One region of the Treponema sp. B152 genome, then DNA from elsewhere that is predicted to be linked to it. Evidence: riboswitches for the same ligand, from Rfam matches in the RefSeq annotation. Region 1 holds a riboswitch; each other region holds the start of a gene.
What was found. A riboswitch is a leader RNA that binds a small molecule or an ion and turns the genes downstream of it on or off. The one in region 1 is predicted to bind cobalamin.
Positions count from the first base shown of each region.

Region 2: it holds a riboswitch for cobalamin, as region 1 does, so the genes downstream of both, HYB91_RS03305 (DUF4198 domain-containing protein) here and HYB91_RS08085 (Glu/Leu/Phe/Val family dehydrogenase) in region 1, are expected to answer to the same signal.
Region 3: it holds a riboswitch for cobalamin, as region 1 does, so the genes downstream of both, HYB91_RS09180 (ABC transporter substrate-binding protein) here and HYB91_RS08085 (Glu/Leu/Phe/Val family dehydrogenase) in region 1, are expected to answer to the same signal.

Region 1 covers NZ_CP058668.1:1,735,978-1,743,733, reverse strand. The annotation lists gene HYB91_RS08090 (MGH1-like glycoside hydrolase domain-containing protein) at 1-869, shown strand, start outside; gene HYB91_RS08085 (Glu/Leu/Phe/Val family dehydrogenase) at 880-2,121, opposite strand; cobalamin riboswitch at 2,429-2,617, opposite strand; gene HYB91_RS08080 (Rpn family recombination-promoting nuclease/putative transposase) at 2,810-3,676, shown strand; gene HYB91_RS08075 (formate/nitrite transporter family protein) at 3,718-4,554, shown strand; gene HYB91_RS08070 (NAD(P)-dependent oxidoreductase) at 4,609-5,487, shown strand; gene HYB91_RS08065 (orotate phosphoribosyltransferase) at 5,499-6,203, shown strand; gene HYB91_RS08060 (TVP38/TMEM64 family protein) at 6,241-6,933, opposite strand; gene HYB91_RS08055 (flagellin N-terminal helical domain-containing protein) at 7,236-7,756, opposite strand, start outside.
Region 2 covers NZ_CP058668.1:740,955-748,710, forward strand. The annotation lists gene feoB (ferrous iron transport protein B) at 1-1,775, shown strand, start outside; gene HYB91_RS03295 (hypothetical protein) at 1,863-2,405, shown strand; gene HYB91_RS03300 (DUF4198 domain-containing protein) at 2,415-3,428, shown strand; cobalamin riboswitch at 3,508-3,712, shown strand; gene HYB91_RS03305 (DUF4198 domain-containing protein) at 4,035-4,853, shown strand; gene HYB91_RS03310 (hypothetical protein) at 4,864-5,049, shown strand; gene HYB91_RS03315 (ZinT/AdcA family metal-binding protein) at 5,137-6,348, shown strand; gene HYB91_RS03320 (ZinT/AdcA family metal-binding protein) at 6,438-7,649, shown strand; gene HYB91_RS03325 (hypothetical protein) at 7,683-7,756, shown strand, end outside.
Region 3 covers NZ_CP058668.1:1,964,511-1,972,266, reverse strand. The annotation lists gene HYB91_RS09205 (hypothetical protein) at 1-368, shown strand, start outside; gene HYB91_RS09200 (hypothetical protein) at 352-957, shown strand; gene HYB91_RS09195 (Na+/H+ antiporter NhaC family protein) at 1,013-2,488, opposite strand; gene HYB91_RS09190 (ABC transporter ATP-binding protein) at 2,578-3,339, opposite strand; gene HYB91_RS09185 (FecCD family ABC transporter permease) at 3,339-4,406, opposite strand; gene HYB91_RS09180 (ABC transporter substrate-binding protein) at 4,408-5,403, opposite strand; cobalamin riboswitch at 5,565-5,746, opposite strand; gene prcB (dentilisin complex subunit PrcB) at 5,856-6,461, shown strand; gene prcA (dentilisin complex subunit PrcA) at 6,497-7,756, shown strand, end outside.

The DNA.
Region 1 (7,756 bases):
CCGTAAATGCCCTTTATATGTCTGCCTTGGGCGATATACTAAACGACAAAGAAATAGACTTTCAGTATAAGAGGTTGTATTTTACTGTAAAAACCAGAATCAACTCCATGATGTGGAATGAAGAAGACGGTTTTTATTATGATCTCGATGCTGAGGGTAAGCAGATAAAGAAGAAAACCCTTGCCGGTTTTTGGCCGATGCTTGCCGAGATTCCAAATGAGGATAAGGCCGCCCTTCTGGTAGAACACCTATCCAATCCTAAGACTTTCGGGGTTGATCATCCTTTTCCCAGTCTTGCAGCCGATGAGCCTGAATATGACGAAAACGGAAACGGTGCATGCGGCAGTGTCTTTCCTATTTTGAACTTTGTTGTCGTAAAGGGTTTGGAAAAATATAACCGCTGGGAGATAGCAAGAGAGTGCGTTATAAGGCACCTTTACTATGTGCTTGAAACCCTTTCGCCCGCAGGCAATTCAAAAAAACAGGGCTTTTTATGGGAGGCCTATTCTCCTGTCAAAGAAGGTCCTGCCCAATGGAAGGGAAAACCTGCTTTTCCGCGTAAACAATACCTTTTGGGTGTAGGTCTTTCTACAATCAGCCTGATGATAGAAAACGTTATAGGGCTTTCGATAAGTCTTCCGCGCAAAACGGTAAATTGGACTGTCCCCAATCTTGAAGTTATGGGTATCGAAAATTTAAGCCTTAAAAGGAACCTTATAACCATTCTTTCGTCCAAAAGCCAGAGGGGCTGGGAAATTCACATGGAAAGCGAAAAGCTCTATTATTTTACCATAAATATCCTAAACGAAAAGAAGAAGACCTTGCCGATTCCGTCGGGTAAGTGTTCGATGCTGATAGACAAACTTTAAAAGGGCCGGTTTAGTTAATTCCCTTAACTTTTTGAGTTTCTACAAGTTCTTTTAAGGCCTTAATATAGGCTGCCTTTCTCATGCTGACCTTATAGGCTTCTTTTACGTCCCATACCAGTTTGAAGGCTTCAATCATCTTATCTTCAAGGCGTTTGTTGACTTCTTCTTCCGTCCAATAAAAACCTTGCAGGTTTTGTACCCATTCAAAGTATGAAACAATTACACCTCCCGAGTTGGCAAGAACATCGGGCACAGTTATAATATTCTTTTTTTCGAGGATTTGATCGGCTTCAGGGGTGACGGGGCCGTTTGCTGCTTCGATGATTATAGAGGCCTTAATATTTGATGCATTTTTTTCGGTAATTTGATTTTCGAGGGCCGCCGGAATTAAAATATCGGCTTTAAGCTCCAATAGCTCTTCATTGGTTAGCCTTTTAAAATCGCCTTCACAAGAATTGAGTTTTTTTCCTTCTTTTTTATGTTTGAGTATTTGAGGAATATTTAAGCCTTTTTCATTGTATATTGCACTGCTTGTATCGCTTATTGCAATTATCTTGGCTCCGTCTTTATAAAAAAGATCTGCAGTAACGCCGCCGACATTTCCAAGCCCTTGAATAACTACACTTTGGTCTTTTAAGGTTTTATTGAGTTTCTTTAAAATTTCCCTTGTTGCAAAAAGAACTCCGCGGCCTGTGGCCTCTACTCGTCCTTTAGATCCGCCGAGAGGAAGAGGTTTTCCCGTAACAACCGCGGGGCTAAATTCTCCGGCATATTCACTGTAGCTGTCCGCTATCCAAGCCATCACCTTTGCATTTGTTCCGACATCCGGGGCAGGTATATCTATCTTAGGGCCTATAAAAGATGCAATCCGCCTTGTGTAGCCTCTTGTCAGCTTCTCAAGCTCCGTTTGGGAAAGCTTTGAAGGATTTACGCAAATGCCTCCTTTTCCGCCTCCATAGGGAATGTCGGCAACAGCACACTTAAAGGTCATCCATGCAGAAAGGGATCGTACTTCATCGATGTTTACATCTTGGTGAAATCTTATTCCCCCCTTTGCCGGGCCTCTTAATGTAGAATGTTGAACCCTGTATCCGCTAAAGACCTTGATTTTTCCGTTATCCATTTTTACGGGTATTGAAACATGCATCTCTCGTTCAGGGCTTAAAAGGGATATGTAATCGTCTTCTGACAGATTAGCCGTATGTGCAGCTTCCGTTATTGTACTTAAAAGTTTTTCGTATGTACTCGCCATAAAATCCTTCTTAAAAATAATTTATGATGATTATACATTAAAAGCCTTATTTTTGAAAGTTATCAGGGGGAAAATTTGAATTTTGATTTAAATAAAGAAAAACGATTTCGGTCCGCAAAGGGATTTAGGTTTCCTCAAAATGTACACCCAAGGGTATCAATCGGATGTACTCAAGGCTAAACGAAGAAAACTTGACAAAATCTTCAAACAGCCCAAGGAGCAATAGAGGAAATAAATATGATTAACACGATAAATTTTGCTGCATCTCATGAGTCCAAGCAGAGTGCGGCACGGGTAAAACTTGTATTTTACCCTCATAGTCATTGGCAGGTCTTACGGCTCGGAGGTCATCATTGATTTTCGCCTTCCCGGAATAAACCAGTGGCATTTTGAAAAACAACTCTCTCACTTACGTCAGCCGGACTGCTCAGGACTTGCACCTGATTCCCTTTTCACTCCTTAAGTTAAAAGGAGCACCAAGACCGAAACCGTTATTTAAACATAATTCTATACTTTTATAAAAAATAAGTCAAGATATCAAAATCGGTACTCCAATCCAAACTAGATTCAACACTATGACAATTGAAAAATCTACTGTTCTATGATATACTTGATTTGTAAAGGGGATTGAGAGTTAATTGGTAGTGGATAATTTGTAATTTCATTACCAATTAAAAAGAGGTGTGATATGAGTATTTCAAACAGAAAATACAAGGATTCGGTTTTTGTTGATTTGTTCAGTGAAGATGAAAAGGCGAAAGAGAATTTTTTGTCTCTTTATAATGCATTACACGGCACCAAACTTACGGCTGCAGCACAGCTGAAAAATGTAAGGCTTGATCAGGTCCTTTATATGACATTCTATAATGATGTGTCATATCTTATTGATAACAAAATCATAGTGCTGGTAGAGCATCAATCCACTATAAACCCAAATATGCCTTTACGCTGCCTTGAATACATAAGCCGCCTTTATGAAACTCTATTTGAATCAAAAGAAAAATACAGCCGTAAACTCTTAAACATTCCGACGCCCGAATTTTATGTATTTTATAATGGGGATGAAACCTATCCTTCCGATAAAACATTAAAACTATCAGATGCTTTTATAGAAAAGACGGTAAAACCTAATCTTGAGTTGACCGTTAAGATAATAAACATAAATCAGCAAAATCACCATCCCTTGCTTAAAAACTGCAAAACGATGTATGAGTACACAATATTTGTAGAAACGGTACGAAGATGGAAAAAAACAGATCCTCAAAACGGTTTTCAAAAAGCGATTGAAGAATGTATAGCAAATGATATATTGCGTGATTATTTAAAACGCAAGACTAAGGAGGTATTGAATATGTTACTAGCCGAATATGATTATGAAACAGATATAGCTGTGCAGCGTGCTGAAGAACGGGAAATAGCCTTTGCTGAGGGAATATCTCAGGGCGTTTACCAAAATAAACTGGAAACTGCTAAAAATTTAGCTGAAATGGGGTTTGCCGTAGAAGCAATCGCAAAAGCTACAGGTTTAAGCTGTGAAGAAATCGAGAAACTATAAATTAATAATAAAATCTGCATAGCGGTATTAAGGAGGCGTGTATGTCTGAAAAAATGTATTGTGATCCGGCCGAGATTTTGGAAGTTACGGTGCAAAAGGGTATTGCAAAGGCTTCAACTCCGGTGTGGAAGCTGCTTTGTTTAGGATTCTTGGCAGGGGTTTTTATTGCCTTTGCTTCGGAAGGCTCCAATATGGCTGCTTTCGGACTTTTTGCCAAGCCTGAAACTTACGGCCTTGGAAAATTCGTTGCAGGGCTTATCTTTCCTGTAGGCCTTATCTTGGTACTCCTTGCCGGAGCCGAGCTTTTTACAGGCAACAACCTGATAATTGCAGCTGTTTTAGAAAAAAAGGTGAGCCTTACTGCAATGCTTAAAAACTGGCTTGCCGTTTATATCGGGAACCTTATAGGTTCTGTTTTTATTGCTTTTTTGATTGTACAAAGCGGACAGCTTTCAAGCGATGCGAGCCTTTTGGGTGGGATTACGATAAAAATTGCTTACGGCAAGGTTTCCTTTTCTTTTGTGCAGGCTGTTTTTTTAGGCATCATGTGTAATTGGCTGGTCTGTCTTGCAGTCTGGCTTTGCTATGGTGCTAAGGACATGACCGGAAAGATGCTTGCCGCTTTTTTTCCGATTTGGCTTTTTATAACTTCCGGGTTTGAGCACAGTGTTGCAAACATGTACTATATCCCCGCAGGGATTTTCTCGAAAAGCGTTCCGGCTTATGCTTCCACTTCCGGCCTTTCCGCCGAGGCTCTTTCAAATATAAATTGGGCTGCATTTTTTATAAAGAATTTAATGCCCGTTACCCTCGGAAACATAATAGGCGGAGCATTTTTTGTCGGAATGTTTTATTGGATTTGTTACAAGAAAAAATAACTTTTCGGAAGCTGCTGCTTCCTGCAAAAGATTTTTATAAGGAGAATTTAAATCATGAAGGTTGAAAATTGTGATGTAGGCTTTATAGGCCTTGGAGTTATGGGAAAAAGTATGGCTGAAAGATTAAGAGCGGCCGGTGCTAAGATGCACGTTTTTACGCGCACAAAAAAATCCGCCGAAGAGATTCTTTCAAAGGGTGCTGTTTGGTATGATGACCCGGCAAGCCTTGCTCCCAACTGTAAAATCATTTTTACCATTGTCGGCTATCCGCAAGATGTTGAAGAAACATATTTCGGAGAAAAGGGTTTATTAAAAACCGCGAAGCCTGGAACGATTTTTGCCGATATGACGACCTCAAGTCCGATTTTGGCAAAAAAGATTTATGATGAGGCAAAGAAAAAAGAATGCTTTTCTGTAGACGCTCCCGTTTCAGGCGGAGACATAGGAGCAAAAAACGGCACCCTTTCGATTATGGCAGGCGGAGATGAAAAAGCCTTTAAAGAGTTGGAACCTTTTTTTGCCTGTATGGGAAAAACTTGGGCTCTTCAAGGCGGTGCAGGGGCAGGGCAGCATACTAAGATGGCAAACCAAATAGCCGTAGCCGCGAATCTTTTCGGTACTGTTGAAGCTGTCTGTTATGCCGAGGCCGCAGGCCTTGACCCTCAAAAAATGCTTTCGGCTATCGGGGGCGGTGCTGCAGGAAGCTGGCAGATTTTAAACAACGGGCCTAAGATGCTTCAAAAAGATTTTGCTCCGGGTTTTTATATTAAACACTTTTTAAAGGATTTAAACATAACCTTAAATGTTGCAAAGGAACTCAAACTGCACATTCCAGTTTTGGAGCTTGCACAAAATTTCTTTAACAAGATGAATGAAGAAGGTTATGCCGAAAAAGGAACTCAGGCCATCTATGAATACTATAAGACTATTTAAAGGAAGCTCTTATGTACAAAGATGAAAAGAAAATTGCAGAGGTTCAAAAAAAATATGGGCCGCTTTTGGCTAAAACGGCTTTTGAATTGGGAGCCTTAAAGCTTTCTCCCAATGAACCCTTTACTTGGGCATCAGGCTACCGTATGCCCATTTATAACGATAATCGCCGTTTTTTAGCCCTGCCTGAGATGCGCCGTACAATAGCAGAAGCCTTCGCAGAGCTTTTAAAAGCGGTTGAGTTTGACCCCGAATGGCTTGCAGGAACTGCAACGGCAGGAATTCCTCATTCCGTAAGTTTGGGAGACTTCTTGCAAAAAAGCGTTTCCTATGTACGCTCAGGCGGAAAAGATCACGGCCTAAAAAATCAGATTGAAGGTTTGGGTGCTAATGCGGATTATAAAGGTTCCAGCGTACTTGTTGTTGAAGATTTAATTTCGACGGGAGGAAGCTCCATCAAGGCTGTTGAGGCTGTGCGTAATGCAAACGGAAAGGTTCCTTTTTGTTTTGCTATCTTTTCTTACGGATTTGCAGAAGCCGAAAAAGCTTTTGCAGAACTTAATCCTCCATGTATTCCGGTTACTATTTTAAATTACGATATTATGCTGGATGAGGCCGTAAGGCAAAACTATATAAGTGAAGAAAATAAAAAGAGCCTTGCCGAATGGAGGCTCGATCCTTTCGGTTGGGGCGAAAAACACGGTTTTCCCAAGGTCTGATATTTTTTTTTAGATGTTTTTAATAGCCGTAAGAAACTTAGCTTTTTTTACGGCTATTTAGTTTGTTAAAAATCAAAACTCCTGCAAAGGCAGCGATGCTTCCTATAAAAAAGACGGCAAGAGCAAGTCCCGTATTTTTTTGTGCTAAACTTGTCCCTGCTATTGTTGATGCCAATATAGCCGGAAAACGAGCCAATGTGCTTAGTATGAGCCATTCGCTTAAACGTATAGGTGTAAGGCCTGCCATATAGGTTAATAGGTCTTTAGGTGTTCCCGGAATTAAAAAAACTATAAAAACTATGAGGTGGAGTCTTTTTTTGTTTTTAAATATTTTTACGGATTCTATTTTTTCCGGAGGAAAGAAAATTTCTATTGCCGCTTTGCCGAATTTTTTTACAAATAAAAAAATTAAAATACTTGCGGCTGCTATTCCTGCCAATGATACTAAGGCTCCCTCTACAGCTCCAAAAGCATAGCCTGCTCCTATTTCGAAGGGGCCTCCCGGTATTACCGCAACTACTACTTGCAAAAAAACGGCAGCCATAAAAAATATTCGGCTCGAAAAAGGATGAGATTCAACATAGGCATGTACTTTTTCTGCATCCATAAGAAATTTTATAAGAGGCTGTCCCCAAAAAAAATAGAGAAAGATGCTCAAACACAAAATAAAAATTATTAAGCCTATAGTAATGATTTTCCGCCATTTATCGGTTAATTTTCTTTTTTTCATTTTAAAATTTTTATAAACTCAGCTTGAATTTTATGTCTTACTATACTAAAAATTACTATACTAAAAATAAAAAAAATAAACAAGGCTTATTTTAGACAATGCAGTTGGCATTGTCTAAAAACGCTGCGACTTTGCATAAAGCAAACTCATTCTATTGCATGCACTTTTTCACCGATGTTGCAAAAGTGCGGAAATTCATCAATCCTCGATTTTTGAAAAAATCTGCGGTTGACGAATTTATATGAAGAAATAAAAAAAAGCGGTTCTTTTTAGAACCGCTTTTCCGTCAAACTGTTTACAGCTTACCTTAACAAGGTCATGACACTCTGAGTTGCCTGATTTGCTTGTGCAAGCATTGCTGTACCGGACTGTGTGAGAATCTGGTTTTTGGTATAATCTACCATCTCCTTAGCCATATCTACGTCACGGATTCGTGATTCGGAGGCTTGGAGGTTTTCTGCTGCGATATTGATACCTACAACGGTAAGTTCGAGTCTGTTCTGGTATGCACCAAGGTCGGCTCTTTGCTTGTTGATCTTCTTGATGGCCTCATCAAGGGTACCGATAGCGCGGTTAGCTGTTTCGGGTGTATCGATAGTCATAATCGATTCATCTCCGACATTGCGAACGCCGAGAGCCTTAGCTGTCATTGTTCCAATGTAAGCTCTTGTTCTCTGATCCATGTTGGCACCGATGTGGAACCACATAGAAGCAGTTACGGTATTTTCTCCGGTTTCTTGAGCAAATCTTCCGGTAAGCATATTCATACCGTTGAACTGTGCGTGGCTTGCAATTCGGTCTACTTCAGCGATGAGCTGAGATA
Region 2 (7,756 bases), 1.0 Mb from region 1:
TAAATTCAACCGACAGAATCGACAAAGTGCTTTGCCACAAGGTTTACGGTCTTTTGATTTTGGTTGAGCTTGTTTTAGTCTTTTATTGGATAACGGTAGTTTTGGGTTATAAGATGACCGACAAGGTTTTCCCGATATTTAAATTTGTCAGAACAATAGTTTCTCAGCTTATTTATCCTGAAGGACTTATAAACGAGGGGCCTTTAAGAGGTTTGTTTTTAAGCGGGATAATTGATGGGGCAATAATGATTTTAAACTATGTCCCAATCTTTTTCTGCTTGTTTGCCCTCATTGCCTTTTTGGAAGATGTCGGCTACATGGCCCGCCTTGCCTTTATCATGGATAGAATTTTACGCAAGTTCGGTTTACACGGACAGTCAACCCTCCCTATGATTCTATCGGGCGTTATAATGGGAGGTTGCGTCGTTCCCGGTGTTATGTCCACAAGGACAATCAGAGATGATAAGTCAAGATTGGTAACGATTCTTATCCTGCCCCTTCTTAACTGTATGGCAAAGATTCCTTTTTATGTTTTAATTACGGGAATATTTTTTACAAGCTACCAATGGATAGTTCTAGGCGGAATTTCGTTTTTTACATTGATAGTTGCCCTGATTGTTGCAAAATATTTCAGCCTCTATGTTGTTCACGGCAAACCAGAGCCCTTTGTACTTGAGCTTCCGGCTTATAATATGCCGACCCTTAGAGGTGTTTTAACACGCACCTTTGAACGCTTATGGAGCTTTATAAAAAAAGTTGCAACGACTGTAGTTGCCGTTTCAGTTATAATCTGGGCAGGTGTAAATTTTCCTTCTTTGAGCTCTGAAAAAACTGCTCAATATGAAGCAAGAAAAGCAGCTTACATTCAGGACTTTGCAGGAAAATTAAACAATTCCTATTCCCAATATTTTGCTTCCGAAAAGGGCTTTATAGAATATCAGCGTTTAACCGAAAAGCTTTATTTGTATGATGCCATAAATTGGTTCGGCGGAGCTAAGAGCATGGAAAAGAATGTAAACAGATTGTTTTTACAAAATCCCGAAATGACAAAAATAGCCTTAAAAGGAAAAATTGAACTCGACAGCAATATAGGTGCTTTTAAAAATTATTTTGATATGTATTCTTCCGCAAAAAAAGATTTTGATAAGGCATACAATGATGCTCAAGAATTTCAAAAGCCTATTTTAAAGGCTTCATTTTATGCTTATTGGCAAAAGCTGAATCCTTACTTCTTCGCCCTTGTCAGAACCGGAAAAGTGAAAATTTCAGGCACAGCTGTAATCGATTCCGAAGCCGCTGCCGCTGCAAAGGCTATACGCCCTGCAAGTGCAGACCTAAAGCTTATCTCAGTACAATTGCGTAAAGAAACTTTGGAGAACTCCGTTTTGGGATATTTGGGAAAGGCAATGGAACCCGTTACAAAATATGCGGGCTTCGATTGGAAGGTAAATATCGCAATTCTAGGTTCCTTTGCCGCAAAGGAAGCTCTTGTTTCGACCTTGGGTACCATTTACAGTGTTGAGTCTTCAAGCGAGGATTCGGGTAAAGTTTTGGAAGCCCGTATTCAGGATAAGGAAACGGGATTGACCCCATTAGACGGTCTTACCATTATGATTTTGATAGCCCTCTTTCCACCCTGTATTGCTACCGTTATGGCAACAAAGACCGAGACACAGAGTGTGGGTTGGACACTGTTCAGTGTTATGTATCCCGTGGTCTTGAGTTCGTTGGTTGCCGTCCTGGTTTTCCAGCTGGGAAGACTGTTCGGCTTTTGATTGTAAGAGAAATTTAAGGAAAGCCTCTAAAAGACTGAAGCTTTTAGAGGTTCACATTTAGGATTATAAATTTATGGGAGTTTATAGATGAAAAAAATATTTATCGTATTTGTTTTAATGATGTGTTCTATTATGCTTTTTGCACATTCGCCCCTTTTGACCGTTGAAGATAACGGAGACGGAACTATCTATGTTCAAGGCGGATTTTCAAATGGAGCTTCGGCTGCCGGTGTTAAACTTTATCTTACCGATAAGGCTTCAGGGCAAAAAATCTGGGAAGGAGAATTCCCCGATGTAGGCGAACTCAACCTGCCTATCCCGAATGTTCCTTATACTGTAACCTTTGATGCAGGGCCGGGCCATATTATCGTAAAAGACGGTCCCGAACCCGAAGGCGGTTTCGGCAGTCAGGCTGCTTCTTCTGAAGCCGCAGGAGAAAACGAGTCAGCCGGAGATGCTGCTCAGGCTCAAAAGCCCGTTGCTGTCTCCGGTTCTGCAGGTTGGGTGCCTATGGATACCGTTTCGGCAATGCCTAGTGTCGGTCCTTCGTTTACGGCAATCTTGGCCCTTGTACTTGCCGTAATAAATTCGATACTGATTGTCTTCCTCTTTAAAAAACAAAAAAGGTAGGTGTAAAAAGTGAAAAAGCTATTTTTTTCCGTATTGCTATGCTGGACGGCTTTGAGCCTTTTTGCTCACTTTCAAATTATTTATACTCCGGCTTCAATAATCGAAGCTTCAAATAACAAGGTAGATTTTATAATTTCTTTTACCCATCCCTTTGATTCAGGCCTTACTATGGACATAGGTAAAAATGAAGCAGGCGAAATAAAAGGATTAAAGGAATTTTATTCCATCCATAAAGAAAACAAGACCGACTTAATGCCCTTTTTAAAAAAGGGGGAATTTGAATCTGCGGAAAACAAGGCCTTTGCATATACCTTTGAATTTGATAAAGAGGCAGGTTTTAGGGGAGGCGGAGACTGGGTCTTGGTTGCCGTTCCTCATCCGTATTTTGAAGCAGCCGATGACGGATATATTCAGCAGATAACTAAGGTCTTTATCAACAAGGCCGGACTTTCGACCGATTGGCAGTCAAGGGTTGCCGAAGGTTATCCCGAAATTTTGCCTTTGGTAAAGCCCTACGATATTTGGGAGGGCGGTGTGATCCGTGCCCTTGTTTTGGACTCCGATGGAAAACCCGTGCCTTATGCTCAGGTTGAATTTGAAAACATGAACTACGATGTGGATATGGCAAACAAGAAATTTACCGGAGAACCTAAGCTGCAAAAAGCGGGCGCCGGAATGATAATGGCCGATAATACCGGCGTTTTCGAGTTTATTCCTCCTTGTCCGGGATATTGGGGCTTTGCCGCCCTTAGAGTAGGGAAGGAAAAGGAATTCGGAGGAAAAGAACTTTCTCAAGATGCCGTTATTTGGTTTGAGGTCAGCAAGATTGAAGATGCGGCCGAACAGGCTGATAGCATAAAACAAGCCGATATATCTTCTTCTGACGGAGAGCCTTCTGAAAGAGCAAAACCCAAGGAAGGATTTTCGCCTGCGGCCCTGATAATAGTAATCTTGCTTTTTGTGGTTATGTTCGCTTGGCCTCCTATCTTTAAAAAGATTTCGGATAAGGCTGAAAATAAGTAGGATAGTAAATAAATAACAAATCCCCATTGGTGTCCCGTTGGGGGCTTGCTTTTTTTTTGGAAATATTTATAATTACCCGAAGGTTATAGACAAATAAGGTTCTTAAATTAATTTTTAAGATTAAAAGGGAAACCGGTGAAAAACCGGCACAGTCCCCGCTACTGTAATTGAGTTTGTTTATCATAATGCATCTATGTATTGGAAGCATAAGCCACTGTTAATATGGGAAGGCGATAAACTTTAAATCATAAGTCAGGAGACCTGCCTATTTGTATTACGAAATCCTTCGGAGGGAAGGAAAATCGGAAAACTCATTATTGTACAACTCTATTTTATTGTCAGCTTTTTCTATAAGCGGAGCTGATGTCTTGCGTTTTTCGTGTTTTCTTTATTTAATCTCCGATTTATTTTTAATTAAAAGTTTGCTGTTCCGTCTTTGGGGGCTTGCTTTTTTTTTAAGAATAAGATAGATTGTAAGTGCTGATTTACATTTGGATTTGAAAAAAAAGATTTTTCCGTGAGTTTAAAGCAAGACTTTTGGTCCTATCTTTTTTTGAACTTAAGATTATGAGTCTTTAGACTAAAATATTTGTAGGAGAGTTTTTTATGAAAAAGCGTACAGGAATAGTTTTATTTTTATTCTTGGTATCTATGGCTTCATTTGCACACTTCCAAATGATTTATACCCCGACCTCAAGAGTTGAAGGCAACTCTGTTGATTTTAAGATTGTTTTTACACATCCTGCAGAATCAGGACATGCAATGGATGTCGGTAAAAACGAGGCCGGAGAAATCAAAGGTTTTGAAAAATTCTTTTCCGTGCACAAGGAAAAGATTCAGGATCTTCTTCCCTCATTAAAGAAAACAGAGTTTACAACTTCAGAAAATACGGCTTCAGCCTATGACCTTACCTTAAATAAGGATAACGGTTTTAGAGGAGGCGGAGACTGGGCTCTTATTGCTGTTCCTCATCCTTACTATGAAGGTGCTGAAGATAAGTATATCCAGCAGATTACCAAGGTCTTTATCAATAAGGCAGGTCTTGATACGGACTGGAGTGCAAGATGTGCCGAAGGTTATCCCGAAATCATGCCATTGGTAAAGCCTTACGATGTTTGGGTAGGCGGACTTTTCAGAGGTACTGTTGTAGACTCAAAAGGCAAGCCTGTTCCCAATGCGGAAATTGAAGTTGAATATATCAACTTTGATGTAAACATGAAAAAAAGCAAATTTGAGAAGAAGGCAAAAACCAAAAATGCTGCTGCCGTTATTTTAGCAGATGAAAACGGAAACTTCTCCTTTGTCCCTCATAAGGCCGGATACTGGGGTTTTGCTGCCCTCGGTGCAGGTAATGTAAAAGAATTTGCCGGTAAAGAACTTTCACAGGATGCCGTACTTTGGATTGAAGCAGTGCCTGTAAAATAAGGATTGCCTTATGACATTGGGAATGGTTTTGACTATTTCGATAGTTGCAGGTGTGATTCTCTTACTCATCCGTAAATATTACAGGATATTTAAGGGTAAGGCTTCGGCCTGCAACTGCGGAGAAAAAAATATCAATCCTAAGAGCGGCTGCGGTTGCGGATGCTGCGGCTGTTCTGCGGAACATAAAAAAGGCTAGTTTCTTTTTACTTTAAGTCAAGAATTGTTTCTTGTTTAAATAAAAAGTTAGCTAATATAACTTATATTAACTTAAAGGAGTTTAATTATGGTTAATAAAAGAATGGGTGCAAAGATTGCACTTATACTGGTTACACTCGCAGTTATTTTTACTGCCTGTAAAACAATGCCTGCTGCAAAAGATAATAAGCTTGCAGCCGGAATGGAGTTGGCCGCCTGGAAGGGCGAGTGGGTTTCAGCAGATATCATAAAAAACAGCCCGTCTTTAAAAGCAGCTTATAAAAAAACAGCTGCAGATATGCGCTTTTATACACCAGAAGGCCTTGAAGCTGCTGCCTTGGACATGTACAAAACACCGGCGGTAAAGGCAAAGTTTGACGGTACAAACACTGTTCTTTTTACATATTTGGATAAAGACGGTAAAGAAATACAAATTTCAGTCAAATACAAGTACTTGGGACAAAAAGCTGACGGTGAGTATCCCGATTCTATGTGGGAGACTTTTGAGGCTGTAGAAGATAAGCTTGATAATGCAAACTTTAAGTATTTTATATCAATGCCTCCTCATGCTCATGGTGACGGACCAAAGCACTGGCATGCCCGTTTTGGAAGATACGGTATTGACAACCTTGTAACCGGTGCAGGAAGATGGCCTACGTACTATTCTTCATCTACACCTGAAGCTGAGCTTGTTAAGATGTTTGAATCTTCAATCCCGAATATGCCTAAATGGAATCCTGTTTCTCCCTTTGAATCCTATGCCAAGTACGGCAAATGGATCAACTCTTTATCTATTTTTGAAAATACAAGTAAAGAAGTTGAAGCTGCCTATGCAAAGGTTATAAAAGAATTTGCAGGCAAAAATCCCAATGGCGGAGATTTTACAAAGGCTGAAATTATTGCCGAATTACAAAAAGGAAATAAATCCGTTAAAGATTATTCCCACATGGAATTTATTGTAAAAGACGGAAAAAATGAACTTGTTTTCTATAAAGGAAATAAAGAAATCTTTAGATCAAGCTATGTTCGTGTTGGTGCAAGTCCTTCAAAGCCGTATATGACGATGAAGGCTGAAAGAAAAGATGCCGGTATGTTTTCTTTGATTTCATTTGTAGTTGTACACGGTAAAGCTCCGATGCTGCATTTCCACTTGTGGTACGGTAATAACGAAAAAGAAATTGAAGAGTTTGAAGGAACACCTACTTGTTACAGGACAGCTCTTACAGACGCTGAAATTGCAGCAGCTGTAGAGAAATCTGCAAGAACTCTTTTAGAAAGATTAACAAAGGCTAAAAAATAATTTTTTTTGGGAACCTATTTTTAGGTTCCCAATTTTTATTAAGTTTATCAATATTTGATAATACCTTATTTTGACATAAGGAGGTTACTATGTCTACGAAAAATTTCGGTGCAAAACTTGTATTAGTTTTGATGGTTCTTGCGGTTACTTTTACTGCATGTAAGTCGATGCCTAACACAATCGGAGGCATGAAAATTGAACCCGGTAAAGAACTTGCCGCATGGAAAGGTGAATGGGTTTCGCTGGATTCCGCAAAAAATGATCCTTCTTTAAATCCTGTATACAAAGAAGCGGCCGCCAAAATGGAAAACTATACCGTTGAAGGTTTCAAATTGGCTGTTGAAGGAATGTATAGAACATCATTTTCAAAGATAAAATTTGACGGAACAAACACTGTTGTGTTTACCGTAAAAGATGCTGATGGAAAAGAAAAAGAAATTTCTTCCGAGTATGTTTACAAGGGAAAGGTGCCTGTTATAGGTTATGACGGATATTACTGGGAAACTTTTGAAGCCGTAAAAAATGTACGCGGCCTTACTATGGCAAAATATATTATCTGTTTTCCTCCGCATCAAGATTCCGAAGGGGGGCTGCTCCATTGGCATGTAAGAACAGGCGGATCCGGTATTGACGCATTGGTAAAAGCAGATCCTATGTGGTGGCCTACCTATGTGTCTGCTTCAATGACAAAAGAAGAACTTGTAAAGAATTTTAAAGATACCATAGGAGCTGTTGCGGGCATGTTCCCAAAATCTCCCTTTGAGCCTTATGCAAAAGAAGGAAAATGGATGAATAGCTCTTTAATTTATGACAACACAAGTGCTGAGGTTAATGCCGCTTATAACAAAATCATTAAAGAATTTGCCGGTAAAAATCCTAAGGGCGGAGATTTTACAAAAGCTGAAATTATTGCCGAAATGAAAAAAGTATACGGCACGACAGATCTTTATACTCATATCGAATTTGTTACCGAAGACGGTAAGAACGAATTTGTAGTCTATAAGGACGGAAAAGAAATTCATCGAGCTGCTTATAAGAGAACTGCTGAAAATGCCTCCAAGCCCGGATTGCTTGCTGTGGTAACTGATAAAAAAGATGCAGGAATGTTTAAGACAATTTCTCTTACGAGTGCAGGAGGAAATCCTTTACATTTCCATTTTTGGTATGGTATGAATGATGCCGATTTTTCCAAAATTAAAGAGAAGCCTACATGTATACCTGCAAATACACCAAACAAAATGATTGCAGAGAGAGTTGAAAAATCTTGCCGCAAGATTTTAAAAGGTATTGTTGAAAAATAATTGTATTGAGACTTTTTATAGGAGAGAATAAAAATGAAAAAAAGAACAGCTATCTTTATTTGTTTTTTAGTATTGGGAGCAGCTCTTTTGTTTGCTCATGCCCCGAT
Region 3 (7,756 bases), 230 kb from region 1:
TTTATTTTCAAGGTTCGGTTATGTCCTTTTATCCGATGGAGCCCGGAGTAAATTTGAGACTTATGTTTTCAAGATATTCTATAATGAGGTTTTATGGAAATTATACCCACACAACAGTCTATCAGTTTTGGCCGTTTTTAGGCTGGCCCGAATCAAGTACTCTGTGGTTTTCATGTAAAAAGCCGGGGCTGCAATACATAGGTTCTTATATCCGCACAAAATCGGGATATAAAAAAGATATGGAAAAGGATTCTGCTAAAAATGAACTTTCTGCTTTAGAGGGTATTAAAGCATATTACAAAGGTACTTCTTGGGAAACCGTTATAGAGAAAAGAATTGAGGAGCTTCAAAATGAAAAAAGCAATTAGTATAATATTTATTTTTTTGTTGAGTTGTGCTGCTTTTGCACAAAATTATTCCAAACCAGGAAGAAATGAGGTTGTTTTGGTTTTTTCGGTGGAGATTAGACCTTCGGTTAACAGAGAGTTTTTTAAGGAGTATCTGAGTATTCCCTCAATGCCCATGTCTGATTTAATAATCAATGAGACCGGCAGACCTGTCAGCAATGATCCTGGTGATTCAATATCCTTATATTGTGAAGGAGACGATAAGCTTGATAAACCTACTGCTGTATCGGATGTTGAGGAAATTATTTCAATAAAAGTTCCCGTTCCCAGGTCCGGTGAGATAGTTTTAACTTTTTGCACATATAACTTTTTTAAGGGAACTGCTTTTAGGTTCTTTTTACCTTTTGCTGTAAAAATAAAAGTACAGCCTGATTTTAAGTATTATTATTTGGGGCACTTGGAGTACAAGAGGAAGGGCGGTATGGAGTATGAAATTGTTGATGTAAAAAAACATGATAACTATGATGTAGTAGTACCCATAATAAAAAAACGGTACGGTGAAAATGCGGAACTCGTTCGAGCTGCCATGACCTCTATTGATAAAAAATAATTTTTAATTAAAAAAGCTGCACTGTGTTTTACCCTCAGTGCAGCTTTTTTTGCTCTTATTTTTTCTTTAACCTTACTTTCGGTTCGCTTGCGATGCCGAATTTGGGGAAGATTCTGTCGATACCGAACAGGGTAAATAATAGAATGGTTATGACCGAGATATGGGCCATAAAGTTATACTTTATTATCTGGGTCTGACTGAATTGGTAAAGAGGATAGACTGTGCCTGCAATTCCTATAAAAAAGCTTAAATAAACATGCCAAGGAATCAGCTGGGATCCGAAGATGCCTAGGGCTGAGGAGAAGGTTGCGTTTCTCAATTTTAAAGAATAAAGGTCTTTTTCATCGCCTTCTACATTTTCTTCCGTGATGTCTCTGATAATCGGGCCGACGGTAACTATTTGCGCCATCTCGTCGGCAAGGGCTGCGTTTCCTAATAAAGAGATAATACCGTTCCAGAACATCAGCTGTCTTACATTTCGGGAAAGTTTTACGGCAAGGTTTGATAGAGGCCTAAAGGCATCCATCTTCGACATGATTCCGCCGAAGGCTGCGACCCACATCATCATTATGATAACCCACGAGCCGGCACCGACAAAGCCGTTATACACTATGTCAAAAAAGGCAAGAAGGCCTGAAACCGTTCCTGCAAAGCGGCCTAAGATAAAGCATGAAACTATACCTGCTCCAAGGCAAAGGAGGGTAGAGTAGCCTTTTAAGGCAATCCCTATGACCAGAATGAGCGGAATTACCATGTAAACGGGGACTCCGTGCTGTACCTGATTGAGAAGGTCAACTGCGACCGGTTTTTCTTCAGCTAATTTTGTCCAAACTTCTTGGGGAATGGCTTCGATGGCTTTTTGCGGACTTACGGCATCTCCCGGGAGGCTTAAGCCTGCAATTAAAAATAAGCCTCCGGCTATAATCAAACACACCAGAGACCAAAGCCCCTGATTTTTCATACGGTGAGTAACTTCAACCCTGTGAATGCCTGAGCTTACGACCGTTGTGTCCGAGATAAGACCGAGGTTATCGCCGAAGCATGAGCCGCCTGCAATAGCTGCAATGCTTAAAACCAAGTTTCCGTTTAAAATATGGGTCATCCACAAGAAGATAGGAGCACAGGCTGCAAAGGTTCCCCATGAGGTTCCCGTAGCAACCGACAATACGGAGGAAACCAAAAAGGCAACAAGGGCTACTGTTCTGGCGGAAATGCCTATGTTTAGGCTTAAAGTTATAATCGAGGCTCCGACTCCTGTAGACATAAAGGCATCGGCCATCGCATAGGCAAACATAAGGATAAAAAATACCAGCTGCATTTCCTTAACATTGTCTACGGCAGAGTTTAAAATATCGTTGAATTTGAATTTTTCGGTTATCATAGCGACTATGGAAGCATAGATTACGGCTATAGGGGCTATGATTAAAATGTCCAGCTTAAATCCCAAGGCATTTGAAAAAGATTCTATGTTTGAAATCATCATCAAACCTGCAAGTAATAAGACCGGAGAGAGCTTAAAAAAAGCGCGCATAAAGTCTCCTTTTATGTAAAATAAGGGTGCCAGTGTATCATATTCGTAAAAAAAAGTGTATAGGTTTGGTTATTAAAGAAAAAAGCCGGTTAAATGTTTTTAAATATTACATGGGGCTTTTTTTCTTCATCATAAATGATTTTGGCCTCCACATCATATAAGGTCTTAATTACTTCTTCTGTGATAACCTCATTTACACTGCCTGAGGCGATAATTTGTCCTTCTTTTAAAGCGTATATTTTATCGCAATACATTGCAGCTATGTTAAGATCATGGATTGCCGATATAACGGTTATTTTTAAATCTTTTGCAAGGCTCATAAAGTGCAGCTGATGTTTTATGTCCAGATGATTTGTAGGCTCGTCGAGGATGAGGCAATCCGTGTTTTGTACTAAGGCACGGGCTAAAATAATTCTTTGCTTTTCTCCACCCGACAGGCTTGAAAAATTGCGGTCGGCAAAATCTTTCATATTCACTTGTTCAAGAGCCTTGTACGCCAGTTCGATATCCTCGGCTGAATCCCTCTCCATAAATTTTTTATGAGGCGAGCGGCCGATTAAAACCATCTCAAGCACGTTAAAGTCAAAATGGGTGTCATTATGCTGGGCAACTACAGCCATCTTTTTTGCCGTTTCTTTAAACTGATAGTCATTTATGTTCTTACCGTCGATAAATATGGTGCCGGTTTTGGGTTTAAGAACTCGGTATATACATTTGAGCAGGGTGCTTTTTCCCGAACCGTTGGGACCGATTATGCCTACAATTCCGTTATCTTTAATTGAAAGGTCAATATCGGCTAAAATATTTTTGCTTCCGAAGTTAAATGAAAGAGAGCTGATGTCGAGAACCATTATGCTTTACCCCCAAACCCGTATTCTTTATTTATCAATAAATATAAAAATACCGGCGAACCTATAAGAGAGATTACAACTCCTACGGGTATTTCACCTAGGCTGGAAACGGAGCGTGCCAGTACGTCTGCCCATATAAGAATTATGGCTCCTATCAATACGGATGACGGAATTATGTTTTTATGATTTGTTCCCCAAAATATCCTTGAAATATGCGGAATTATTAAGCCTATAAAGCCGATTATTCCTGCGTTGTATACTAAAAAACCTACAATGGCGGAACATATCAAAAGATAGACTTGGCGGTAAATATGCAAGTCCTTTCCTAAAGTAATTGATACGCTGTCTCCGAGGAGCATCAGGTTAAGGGTACGGTATTGCGTCATAAAAAAGAAGATTCCTAAAAATATCACTCCTGCAAGGAGTCCTAGGTTTTCCCACTTTGCTCCGCCGAAGCCTCCCATAAGCCAAAAGGTAATGCTTCTTATAGCTTCCCGGTTTTTTGTAGTAAAGACTATAAACGAAGAAAAGGCTGAAAAAATCGTGCTTATGGCAATACCTGCCATAAGTAATTTTGCGGAATTGGCTCTGCCTTTTATGTTGGCGGCATTTATTACGATTAAGGCTGTTCCAAAGGCTGAAAAGCAGGCGCACAGGCCCACATAATTAGGCCCCAGTTTCGCACCCACGCCCAAAGCGATTGCAAGGGTTGCCCCGAGAGAAGCTCCCGACGAAATGCCCAATATATAAGGGTCTGCCAATGAGTTTTGTACTATTGCCTGCATGACAACTCCGGTTACGGCTAAGCCCATTCCGGTAAGACAGGCTAAAAGTATCCTAGGCATACGGACAATCCAAACTATGTCGATAGCCGACTTTTTAATTCCTTCAAGGCTTCCGGCACCTAAGATTTTAAATTGAGCGATTTTTAAGATTTCGGCGGGAGCTATGCGTACGGCTCCGAATCCTACCGATAGAACTATGGAAATTAAAAGTCCCGCCAAAAGAAAAAGAAGTGCTGAAGATAGAAAAACTATTTTCAGCACCTTGTTTTTATTGTTTTGCATATTATAGGTCAGGATATAAACCTGAGATAATTGTCTTTATTCCGTCATAGGTTCTTATGCCGCTGGCATAAACTTCGCTTAAATTAATCGGAAAAACTTTTTTGTTTTGAAGTGCTGCTATGCTTTGTAAAGCATTATCTTTTGTGAGCATTTCTATAGATTGGTCTTTTTCAATATAGTCGCCGAAGTAAACCGTAAAGATAACATCGGGATTAAGCTCGATTAATTCTTCCTTGCCTATTCCTTTTTTATCCTTACCTACAAGATCGGCACCGACCTGCATTGCAATTTGCCCGCCGATAGTTCTTTCCCCATAAACACGGTACTGGCCTTCTTTTTCTACTTCAATTATTATGGCCTTTACCTTTGTTTTGCCTTCGACGTGTTTTTTTGCTGCGGCAATTTCAGTTTTCATCTTATCGACAATTTCTTGAGCCTTGTCTTCTACATTGAAAATTTTACCTATATTTAGAATATCCTGATATTCGTTTTCGAGAGCATCTTCTTTTTTTAAACCTGAGTTTTGCCAAATATAGGTTTTTGTACCTCTGTCATGCCAGAATTTTACGTCTCCATAACGCTTTTCACCGAATAATGATGTCCATGCAAAAATAAAATCCGGTTCCATGTCGATAATTTCTTCTTTCTCAGGACGCTTATCGCGATAGTTTACTTTGCTGAAAGCTTCTTTAAACTCGTCTTTAACCGGATCATCAAGTCCGACTGCAAGAATAAGCTTATCGGAAAGACCGAGAGCGAGCATTGTTTCGATAGGGCTTTGGTAAAAGGCTGCAACCTTTTCCGGGGCTTTTTCAAATGTAAGGTCTACAGGTTCCCCCGCATAATTATATGTAGTAATTGTTACAGGATAATGGGCTCCTTCCGTTTTAGGCATTGTTTTGCCCGAATTTTGTGATTGATCTTCCTTAGGACTGCATCCTAAAAAAACTGAAACTGCCAATAATAGCAGCATTGAGTGAAAAAAAATCTTTTTCATATCTTCCCCCAAAATAGTGTGTTTATTTTACGCCTTCAAACTAAAAGGTATAAGTTTATGCAGCGGGTACAAAGATACTTTTGGGATCTTATTAAGTTATAGAGAAAACAAAGATGTTATAAGTTCCTTAAGTGTCCCGTACTTTATCGCTCGTAAAGCACAAGGCTTAGTCCTTTACAGGCAGGTATTCTGACTTCGAGCTTCATCATCTTTTTAAGCCTTCCCCGATTTCCCGAGTGACATATTTTAAAAAGACTATTCTCTTACAGCGGCGGGACCGTGACGGAATTACACCGTGCTTCCCTTTTAACCGAATCTCGGCACCTGTATGGTTTGAAAATTGTGAAGTAATTCTAAAACTTTTGTAAATTAATGTCAAGCCGGCATTTTTTTTGTTTTTTTTCGAAAATTTACAAAATTTATAAAAATAAGTCTTGCTAAATCCAATTAATATGATATACTTAAGTACTATGAGGTTTTGTGTAATTTTATTATTTATCTGTTGTGTAACTTTTTTAGGTTGTAAAACGCTTCCTAAACAACCCGCCGGGGAATTCCATTCCGTGCCTGATGACAAAGTCCCTACTGTGCCTGATAAAGGGGCGGAAGGAAATCTGGGTTCTTCTTTTAAAAATCCTGAAATTTTGAGCAGTCCGCCGGAGTCTATGCAGGCTGCTTATGAAATTTTGACTCAAGGGAATAATTTTAAAACCGGTTTACCATCTATTGTCAAAAGCCAAGAAGATTTGCAGACCCTTTATTCCGTTTTGTATGGAAATTCCTTAAAAGCACCGGTGATAGATTTTTCGAAGAAAGCGGTTGTTATTGCTGCCGCAGGACCTTTTAATACGGGCGGATATTCCATTGTGCCTGTTTCTGCAATAAAGACAGGGAAGATCATCAATTTGGTTTTTGAGGTAAAAAGTCCCGGACCTAAGGATATGGTTACGCAGGCTTTTACCCGCCCTTATGTAATAGTTTCGGTAGATGCCGAACCGGATACCGAGATTTTTATTGAAATCAATGGGGATGCTAAAAACGGCAAATTAGATTTTTAAAATCTATAATTTAATAAATTTATAGGAGGACGAGTATGTCAAAAAAAAGATGGAACGCTGCGGCGTTATGGTGTATCCTTTTATTGGCGTTTTTATTCGGTTCTTGTCCGCAGCAAAAGTCGGCAAGTGAACCCGAAAAGGATCCGTATCCCATTCCGGCTGATGCCGTGAGTGTTGAAATTACCGTTTCGGATTCGGTAAGCGGCACTGTAGTGGATGGAACAAAGCTGGTAGTTTTTGATTCTGATGGCAAACAGGTTACTAATCAGCTTACTGTCAGGAAAGGAAAAGTTACTGCAAAGGTAAGCCCTAAAAAGAAGTATGACTTTGTTCTTTTAGGCAAAAAAGGTACATGGGCGGGCTCTAGGCTGCAGGACTATTATGTACCCGAAGAGGGCCTCAAAGGAGTTATGATGCTCCAATTTGCGCACGGGCAAATAACAAGAGATGTTACCCCCCCCCATATCGACAAGGTAACAATTGAAAATGCATCCGGTGTTGATATAACGGACAATTATGACATCGGAAACGCTGAAAAAAAAGTTTATGTAGAATTCACCTCTAAAGTGGGTGCAGTGGAAGATGTTGCGTGGAACGGTTTCGGTGCAAAACTCGGTTTCGGTATGATGCCGACAAGTTATGAAGGTATTGATGGGGTTTACACTCCCGATAATACTCCCGGTGACGGTATTTTTACATCGAAATACGTTTTTGATATAGAACATGCGGCAATGCCTGACGACAAAACAGAGCTTATAATAGTAGGCTACGACGTTGCAAACAACAGGGTCGAAAAACGCATCCCCGTAAAATTCAGTAAAACCTCGGCAGCAGCTCCCCTTTCGAATGCTAAATTTGGAAGTGCTTTTATGATAATAGAAAGGGTTCCCTTTACAAACAATACATTCTCAACCGAACCCGGACAGGGACTTGTGCAGTTAGACAGCGGACACGAAGTGATGCCGCAGGCTTTAAACCCCGTTGAAGGACACAATTCTTCATATATGGCGGTCTTCGTCTTCGGCGTTGTAGATAAAACCACTCCGACTACTTCCGTTCCTATTATGGGCTTTGATGTATTCCGAAAAGAAAAGGGCAGCACCGATACCCCTAAATTTGTAAGCAGAACTCACTACGATGAGCCTAAAACCGAAACAAACCCCGGCTGGGGCGCACATCAAGGTTTTGATACATCTTCAGAACTTGAAGAAGGTAAAGAGTACGTGTATACAATTAAAGCGTTTACTGCAACGGATACACTTGAGTCTCCCGTATTTACGGGCAAGGTTATGGAA